DNA from 2 places in the Nostoc sp. 'Lobaria pulmonaria (5183) cyanobiont' genome. Region 1 is predicted to be linked to the other one. Evidence: predicted binding sites of a transcription regulator. Region 1 holds the regulator's gene; the other holds the start of a gene.
What was found. Region 1 encodes NtcA, which controls nitrogen genes in cyanobacteria. Its sites were predicted from a motif close to TNTGTANNNNNNNNTACANA; they were not measured.
Positions count from the first base shown of each region.

Region 2: the regulator NtcA is predicted to act here: its motif matches at 2,498-2,517, upstream of glnA (type I glutamate--ammonia ligase).

Region 1 is NZ_CP026692.1:5,200,360-5,205,144, reverse strand. It holds gene NLP_RS22915 (DUF3146 family protein) at 1-2, shown strand, start outside; gene NLP_RS22910 (Holliday junction resolvase RuvX) at 62-514, opposite strand; gene NLP_RS22905 (DUF3084 domain-containing protein) at 645-2,135, opposite strand; gene ntcA (global nitrogen regulator NtcA) at 2,304-2,975, opposite strand; gene fabI (enoyl-ACP reductase FabI) at 3,355-4,131, shown strand; gene hisB (imidazoleglycerol-phosphate dehydratase HisB) at 4,247-4,785, shown strand, end outside.
Region 2 is NZ_CP026692.1:3,818,695-3,823,479, forward strand. It holds gene NLP_RS16730 (TlyA family RNA methyltransferase) at 1-257, opposite strand, end outside; gene NLP_RS16735 (DUF29 family protein) at 258-692, opposite strand; gene NLP_RS16740 (XisI protein) at 829-1,164, opposite strand; gene NLP_RS16745 (element excision factor XisH family protein) at 1,152-1,571, opposite strand; gene apcB (allophycocyanin subunit beta) at 1,773-2,282, opposite strand; gene glnA (type I glutamate--ammonia ligase) at 2,641-4,065, shown strand; gene NLP_RS16760 (hypothetical protein) at 4,188-4,388, opposite strand; gene NLP_RS16765 (ferritin-like domain-containing protein) at 4,763-4,785, shown strand, end outside.

The DNA of each region.
Region 1 (4,785 bases):
AAAACTTAGGAGTTATTCAATTTTGGATTTTGGATTTTAGATTTTGGATTGAAGAAAAAATTTAAAATTGGCTGGCTGCTGATTCAGTGAGGCGATTTAAGTATCTTTCGATTAAAAGGATGGCAACAATGTCATCTATGGGTCTTGGTGGCTGTCGTAGACCCTGTGGCAATAGCTTTATTAACCCTTTGGGCGGGAACATTTGCCAATAGCGATCGCGTGCTTCTAAGGTTGTGTAGCGCTCATCCACTAAAATAATGCTCAGGGGTTCTGTCAATTCTTGATATAATTTCTCTCTCCACTGTTTGGCTGTAGTTTGGTCGCCCATGACCATCAAAGAGATCGGAAACCTTTGACGCAGTGTCTCAATGGTAGCGATCGCCTCTTTTGCTAGCACGACCTGATGATAATGCAGTTGCCGATCCAGTCCCATCACCGCTAAACCACATTTATCTCGACCTGGATCAAACCCCAAGATGACTGGTTGCGTTGGTGAAAATTCACGGAAATTCATAATAAATTAAAAATTAAAAATTAGAAATGTTCGCGTCGTGTCTGCTAAATAAAAAATCCAGCTACAGCAACTATTTTGGCTGCTGTTCAATATATTTAAATCTTACTAATAACAGCGTACAAATAATTTTTTAAGTACTAAAAATAATTTTTCCGTTAACTATTGCCACCAATTTTACTCTCAATGGCCCGGCTGTATAAGTATCCTCTGCTGCGATCGCTTTGATCTCCAAGGGTTGATTATACTGTCTTAGTTGGCTGACAAAGCGCAGAAAAGTCCCTTCTACTTGGACATTTTCGACAATTCCGGCATTACGGGCACGAAATTGGGAAGCAGAAATCAGTATTTCTAGGCGCTGCTGTAACTGATAAGATGTCATGGTTTTGGAATCAGCAGTAGTCGTAGCTAGCACCGCGCCTCCTGAAAAAACTAGTTGATTCTGGGCTGTATCCGCGAAAAATTCTATCTGCTTTTCTCCCCTGACGTAATTACCAGCAGAGAAAATTCGCACGACGTATTCTTTACCATCGCCAATCTGCTTGCTCAATTGATCGACTCTATCCTGGGTCACACGCAGTAGCTCTACATTTGCAGGATTTGCACCAGGTTCGCTTAATTCAAGGTTGGCGTTGCGATTGGCTTCTTGTAAAAGTTGTACCACTGCCTGACGAGCAGCAGCAGGTTGAGTAACACGAATGACAGCAGCGGACAGAACTTGACCGCGAACTAAGGCCAGCTTACCCAAACGCAGGTCGCGGTAGGACTGATAATATTTTTCCAGCCTGGCAACTTCCTGTTCTAGTTCCTCCTGTTGTGCTTCCAATTCTTTGAGGCGCGATTCTCGTTTGGCAATCACTTGCTCTCGTGCTGTAATTTCTACATTACGTTTTTGAATTAGTTGATCCAGTTGGGCAATTTTTTGATCGCGCTGTTCTATGGCTTCTTGACGGTTAGCAAGTTCGCGATCGCGTTTTTCAATTGCTGTTTTAGCTTCGTCAATGGCTTTTTTCGCTTCGGCATACAGTCTTTGACGTTCTGTCTTCAGTAGTTCAACTGCCGCCTGTAGTGCCTTTCTCTGGTCGTAAACACTTTGCAATTCAGCTATGGCTTTTTGGTATTGAGTTACCACCCGATCTAGCTGACCTTGAGTGCGTTGGAGTTGAGTTTGGGTTTGGGCTTGCTGACTAATTGTGCGGTTCAACTGAGCTTGTGTTTGCCTCTGTTTGGCATTTGCCGCCTGCAAGGATTGATTAATTGCCTGCAAGTCTTGTTGTGCCTTTGCTTGGGCAATTCTTGCTTGGTTTAGCTCACTCTCTACCTGACTTTTCTGAGTTTCTGCGGTTTTTAGCTGTTCCCGCTTCTGTCTAAGGTCTGTTTGAATATCCTCTAACTCAAAGACTCCTTTTCGCAAGCCTTCGTCGGCAGCGAATAAAATCCCTAAAGTTGATGCTGAAATCAAACCACCAGTAAAAATTGTTACTAGTACAGCAGTGTTTTTCGGACGGAGCTTAAAAAGTGAGAGGCGGGCTTTGCCAACTCGTGTGCCGATGCGATCGCCCACGGTGGCAATTACGCCTCCCAGAATCAAAATTGCTGCGATGAGGATGTATCCGGTGGTCATCTTTAGCTACCGAAATCCTTCCAGATACAGCCTACTACTTTTAAGCATTGTCTGTGGAGAAGTGGAAATTGGCAATAGCTGAAATTATTCAATTTTAGATTTACCTCTAGCTATTAGTGTCATCTTTCAAAATACAACACGCGCCGACTCCCCTTTCTCCAATTGTTTTTATGTGAATTGCCTACTTAAGGTAACAGGTTTATGCACAGTAATCTTCTTTTTGTGAATAGAAATCATCTTTTTTTCACGCAAATCTCCCAGTAGCCTGGTGACAGTAACACGAGTTGAACCAATTGCTTCTGCGATCGCTTGATGAGATAACTTCAAATCAATTGTGATCCCATCTGCACAAGGAACGCCAAAATCTCGACAAAGAATTAACAAAAAACTCACTAACCTAGAACCCATATCTCGGTGAGCGAGAGTTTCAATCATCATCTCTGTTTGTAAAATTCGCGAAGACAGACCTCGCAGCATTAACATTGATAATTCTGGATTTTCCTTGAGTGCTAGCTCTACCTGTTCAATTGGTGCTGACAGTAATTCCACAGGAGTAAATGCAACCGCATGGTAAAACCGATCCGACTTATTTCCTGTCAGCAATGACAATACACCAAAAACACTGTTTTCCCGCAGCAACGCTACCGTTATTTCCTCTCCTGCCTCGTACACCCTGGAAAGTTTAACAGCACCTTTCAAAAGAAAATAAACTCGTTCGGCAGGATCGCCAGGAAAAAAGATCGTTTTATTGCGTTCAAACGTTTCCACAACTGGCGGAAACGCCCCGGTCGCCATCTGACGAAAAACATTTGCTAGGGCTTTATCTTGTGTCACGATCATCTCCCTTCCCCTACCCAATGCCGGAAAAACAAAAACTGATTACCTAAGAATACACCCGAAAAATGAATAAAGCACCGTCAACCTTTCTGTACTTTCCTATACTCAAACAAATCTCTTCATAACTCTTTGTTTATAATGATACATAATTGTTGATCCTTTCAGCTACTAATTGTTGATAAGTAGTTCCAATAGCTGTATTCAAAAGGTTTTTTGAAGAACAAATAAAGATATCTTGAGAATATCTTTATAAAAAATCAAGATTTTTCTCACAGTAAACACCGTTAGCAATATTCATTTTTGTCAATCCTGTATAAAACAAAGACAAAACGTGCCTCAGATTCTAGTATGCTCCTAATGATCGATCGCATTAACAATTTCTATGCTAAATCTGACTGCAAAAAATGCCCTTGTTACAGGTATTGCCAATAACCGCTCGATCGCCTGGGGCATTGCCCAACAACTGCACAAAGCCGGAGCAAACCTGGGTATCACCTACCTGCCGGATGAACGCGGCAAGATGGAGAAAAAAGTTGCAGAATTGGTAGAACCCCTCAACCCCAGCTTATTTCTTCCCTGTAATGTCCAAGATGAAGATCAAATTAAATCTACCTTTGAGACAATCCGCGAACAGTGGGGAAAGTTAGATATTCTGATCCATTGTCTGGCCTTTGCAAGCAAAGACGATTTAACTGGAGATTTTAGCCAAACCTCTCGTTCTGGCTTTAACACCGCCTTAGAAATCAGCACCTACTCACTAGTGCAGTTAAGTGGTGCAGCTAAACCTTTGATGACAGAGGGAGGTAGTATCGTCACTCTGACATATTTAGGTGGTGTTAGGGCAATCCCTAACTACAACGTCATGGGAATTGCCAAGGCGGGGTTAGAAATTAGTGTGCGTTACCTGGCTGCTGAACTAGGTCCGCAAAATATTCGCGTGAATGCCATCTCCGCAGGCCCCATCCGCACTTTGGCATCTTCAGCAGTGGGTGGGATTTTGGATATGATTCATCATGTAGAAGAAGTAGCTCCCCTACGACGTACCGTCACTCAATTAGAAGTAGGCAACGCTGTGGCTTTCTTGTGTAGTGATTTGTCCAGCGGCATTACCGGACAAATTCTCTATGTAGATGCAGGATATGAAATTATGGGAATGTAAGATAATTTGGGCATGGGGCATTGAGGATTGGGCATTGGGAATTGAGTATTAGTAAAATTCTTGTCCATTTCTCATTCCCCATGCCCCATGCCCTATTCCCCATGTCCAATTTCCTATGCAAATCAGCAAAATTAATTTAAACTACGATCGCTTAACTGAAACCCCTCGGATTGCCACTGTTCACCGCACCACTGGTGAAACGAATGTGCAAGTTACCATCAACCTGGATGGTAGAGGAACTTGCACAGCAGCAACAGGTATTCCGTTTTTGGATCACATGTTGCATCAAATTGCCTCCCACGGGCTGATTGATATTGATGTCCAAGCCAAGGGAGACTGGGAAATTGACGATCATCACACTAACGAAGATGTAGGCATTACTTTAGGGCAAGCTTTTAACCAAGCACTAGGCGACAGAAAAGGTATTGTCCGCTTTGGTAATTTTCTTGCACCATTGGATGAAGCCTTAGTTCAGGTAGCACTAGACTTTTCTGGACGTCCTCACCTCAGCTACGGCTTGCAAATTCCTACTCAGCGGGTAGGAACCTATGACACCCAACTGGTGCGAGAATTTTTTGTGGCTTTGGTGAACCATAGTCAAATGACATTGCACATTCGACAATTGGATGGTATTAATTCCCATCACATTATTGA
Region 2 (4,785 bases), 1.4 Mb from region 1:
CCATCTAAACAAATGCGCTCGGCTACGGGAATCGTAAATACTGACAAAGCTTTGGAGAGTTTTTCACCGCCTCTAGAAACAAAAGGCGATCGCTCTTTAATATTTATTTGAGCTGCAATATCTACTTCTGTTCCAGGTTTATCAACTAACTGCTGATTAACAGTAACTTCCCCCGCCTGAATTAACCGTTGTGCTAAGGCGCGAGAAGAACATAAATTTAACTCTACTAATAGTGTGTCGAGTCGCTGTTTCGCCAATTAACTAGACTCTCCTGGTAAGATTAAAGCCAAAGCACGATTGATAATTTCTTCTCGGTTAATCAGCTTTTCTAATTCTTGGGCTTCATAACGACCTTCTTCTACTTCTAGAGAAGCCTCATCAATGGCATTTAAATAGGCTTCTGCTAAGATTTCTAACAATTCTTCTGGCGCGAGATAATAGCCTCCAGCATTACGCCGCTTATTTTCCCGCTGAATTTCCCGAACTGAATTCCGAATTAAGACTTCCCAAGAGCGAGTCGTGCGGTTTTCAGCTTGTTGTTTAATCAGATGCAACAGCAAAATCACTGCATAGCTACGAATCGTCTTGATTATGTCATTTCGGCTCATTTCTGTTAATTCTTCAACTATAATCAATGCCCCTTGAACATCGCCCTTAACAAGTAAGTCTTTCAGGGTTAATAATTCTTCCATCATCAGCGCCTCAAACATCGGCAACTTCTATTGTGGCTGATGACGGTTCTGGTTCAGATAACATAAGCTAATGCGTTTAATCTAGCGATCGCTACTTAAATGTATTATTCTTTTGGAATACACGACATCAAAATAATTAAGATACAGCAAAATCCGTGTATTGCCGTAGTTCAGCAGGATGGAAACCCAAGACAATATCTTTGTGCAAAATACCCGCTTCTAATAATGCCTCTGCTACTGGCTGGGAAGTACCATCATATTGAATCCACACTTTATCATTAATAATATCTATATGTACCACCGAACCATGTACGCGGCGCACTCCATCCCAGCCAATGTGTAACACTTCGTAATGGTCTCGCTCCGAGTCAATGACTGCTTCTGTCTCTATTTGACCGTTAGCAGGCTTGTGACTAGCATAGTCAAATATCAACTGACGAATAATTTCACGATACCGAGCTAGCTTATCCATCTAATAATCCTTTCTAGTTGCTCGTCAAAGACAATTAGGTTTATTCCTATACTATTAAGAATTAGCTGACCAAAGCGTTCGGAAAATATACCTTCGTAAACCCGCTTGGGAACTGCTAAATAAAGTTGGCGTTTTGGTTGTAGTTCTTTAAGGACGCTACGATAAACTTCATACTGTCCTACAGCTTCCTGGAGGTCATTCACGGGAGAAGGACTCAGAAAACTTTTGATTTCAACAGCTATTTTTTGATCGTCTCTCTCAGCAGCAATGGTAACTCTTTCTGCTCCAATATCTACGTAAAGTTCTCTACCCCCGTATGCCAGGTATAAGGGATCGTTGGTTATTGTCCAACCATCTGCGATAAGTGCTTTAATGACTGCGGTGTGGTAGATGTCTCTGGGTGGCATTAGTTGAAAGATAGCTCCAAAAACACAGCTTTAATCTAGCAAAGTTATTTTACAGAGTTATGATTTTGCCCGCCAAGGGCAAAAGCTTGAATAAAGCCCTTCTCAACGTCTAGAGTTCACAAAAAAGCGATCGCTCCATTAAATCAAGGTGCGATCGCTATTTATGTTTATGTTGGGGCAGACACCTTGCCCGCTTAAAATCTAAATATCTATCTCGCTCAACTCGCGTGTGATGTGATCGAATGGTTCATCTACAAAAGCAGTATTAACCACACCTGCTGCTACTACTTGTTCCTTAATCAAATCCTTGAGAATTTGGATACCGCGAACCGTAGGGCCAATTGGTACTCCTAGAGAATTGTAAGTTTCACGTAGCCCTTGCAGGACTCGTTCATCCAATACATTTGTGTTACCAGCAACCAGCGCATAGGTGGCATAGCGCAGATAGTAGTCCATATCCCGCAGACAAGCTGCATAACGACGAGTTGTATAAGCATTTCCACCGGGGCGAATCAATTCTGGCAGTTCTTCAAATAACTTTAAACCAGCTTGCTTGACAAGTGCAGCCGCATTAGAATTGATTGCCGCCGCCGCTTGTACTCTTGCTGTACCACTATCAAAATAAGACTTCAGGCTATCGATCGCATTCCGGTCAAAATACCGACCAGCTAGGTCATAATTCTTAATTAAACTTGTTACCGCATCGCGCATTCCTTTTTCTCCCAATCATTGCTATTTATGGTTTGATATTTATTTGCCTGCACTTATGCACCATTAAATTTTTGTGCTATTAAAAATAGGATTCGGCACAAAAACAATCTATCCACTATTTAAGGATTCTATGCCAAAGTTGACCCCTATGTGATGAATTTTCCCGTTTTGTATAGATGATCGCTGAAAGGTTAATATAACCTGTAATCAAGATATCTGTAGCACAAGCTACAAAATCTGCTAATGGCTAGTATTTAAGATATTTCTGGTGTGTCACGGCTTGATTGAGATCAGCAGGGTTAGGATGCTTTAGAAGATTCTAGTATTACTTTAGGAAATTGGTAGAGAAGGAGTAACAATGACAACACCGCAAGAAGTCTTGAAGAGAATTCAAGATGATAAAATTCAACTGATTGATCTCAAATTCATCGATACAGTAGGGACTTGGCAGCATCTCACACTGTATCAAGACCAAATTGATGAGACTGCATTCACTGATGGCGTACCTTTTGACGGTTCCAGCATCCGGGGTTGGAAAGCAATTAACGAATCAGACATGACGATGGTACTCGACCCCAACACTGCTTGGATCGACCCATTTATGGAAGTCCCAACGCTAAGTATAATTTGTAGTATTAAAGAACCCCGCACGGGTGAATGGTACAATCGTTGCCCACGCGTTATTGCCCAAAAAGCAATAGATTACCTGGTTTCCACTGGTCTTGGTGACACAGCCTTCTTTGGCCCTGAAGCTGAATTCTTTATCTTTGACAGTGCTAGGTTTGCACAAACCGCCAACGAAGGCTACTATTTCTTAGACTCCGCAGAAGGTGCTTGGAATTCTGGTAAAGCCGGTACAGATGAAAAACCCAACTTGGGTTACAAACCACGCTTCAAAGAAGGTTACTTCCCAGTTTCACCAACGGATTCTTTTCAAGATATCCGTACAGAGATGCTGTTGACGATGGCACAATTAGGTGTACCCATTGAAAAGCATCACCACGAAGTTGCTACTGGTGGTCAGTGCGAACTTGGTTTCAAGTTTGGTAAGTTGATCGAAGCGGCTGACTGGTTGATGATTTACAAATATGTCATCAAGAACGTTGCCAAGAAATACGGTAAAACCGTCACCTTCATGCCAAAACCGATTTTTGGCGATAACGGTTCGGGAATGCACTGTCACCAATCCATCTGGAGAGACGGCCAACCTCTGTTTGCAGGTGATAAATATGCTGGTTTGAGCGATATGGGGTTGTACTACATTGGTGGTCTTCTCAAACACGCACCAGCCCTGTTGGCAATCACCAACCCTAGCACCAACTCATACAAGCGCCTAGTACCTGGTTATGAAGCTCCTGTTAACTTGGCTTACTCCCAAGGGAACCGTTCTGCTTCTATCCGTATTCCTTTATCTGGCACTAACCCTAAAGCCAAACGTTTGGAATTCCGTTGTCCAGATGCTACATCTAACCCTTATTTGGCATTTGCTGCAATGCTTTGTGCTGGTATCGATGGCATCAAAAACAAAATCCATCCTGGTGAACCCCTAGATAAGAATATCTATGAACTCTCTCCAGAAGAACTGGCAAAGGTTCCTTCAACTCCAGGTTCTTTAGAACTGGCGTTGCAAGCACTGGAAAAAGATCACGCCTTTTTGACAGAATCAGGCGTTTTCACGGAAGACTTTATCGAAAATTGGATTGATTACAAGCTAGGTAACGAAGTTAAACAGTTGCAGCTGCGTCCTCATCCCTACGAATTTTACCTTTACTACGATGCTTAATTAAGAGTCGTATCTAACTAAAAAGTAATAAGTTTTGCCACCCTCTACTTTAGGGTGGCTTTTTTTCCAGATTTCTCAGTTGAGACATTAACTCAAAAAATTCAGCTTAGAATTCCTGAAATTCAGCTCATGGAAGCATGACTAGGCCCATAAATCATCCGAGTATTAGCATCTACCTTCCCTTGAATTGGGTTCCAGTAATGAGATGCTTCTTCAGGAAGACCAAGCTCTTGTGCCGCCCGCATTAGTATTGATTGTTGGCGATTCTTGACTTGCTGATGTTCGCGCACCATTAACGCACGAGATTTATCTGCGATAGACATAATCATAGTCCTCTCTATTTCGTGAATATATAATTTTTCTTTCCTTACAAGACTAATATAACAATATTTCTGTAACATAAGCTACTTTTTACAAAAAAATTATATTTTGTTAGCCTACAATTTTCCGGCTTTGGAGGAAAATCCTCTAATCCACTTTTGATAACTAAAATCATCTAGCTTCAGATTGGTCTAACTTAAAAACACACCTTACCCAAGACTGAACATTTATTCTTTACTTTTATTTACACTTAAGTTCAACTCAAGTGATTAATTTTTGTGACTTTTACTATTTTTTTAGGTGAAGCGGCACAAATACAGCAATCGCAAAAATTAAGTTATTATTAAATAAAGATTTACAAAAATTTACATAATTTATGACAGTTACCTACCCGCGTAA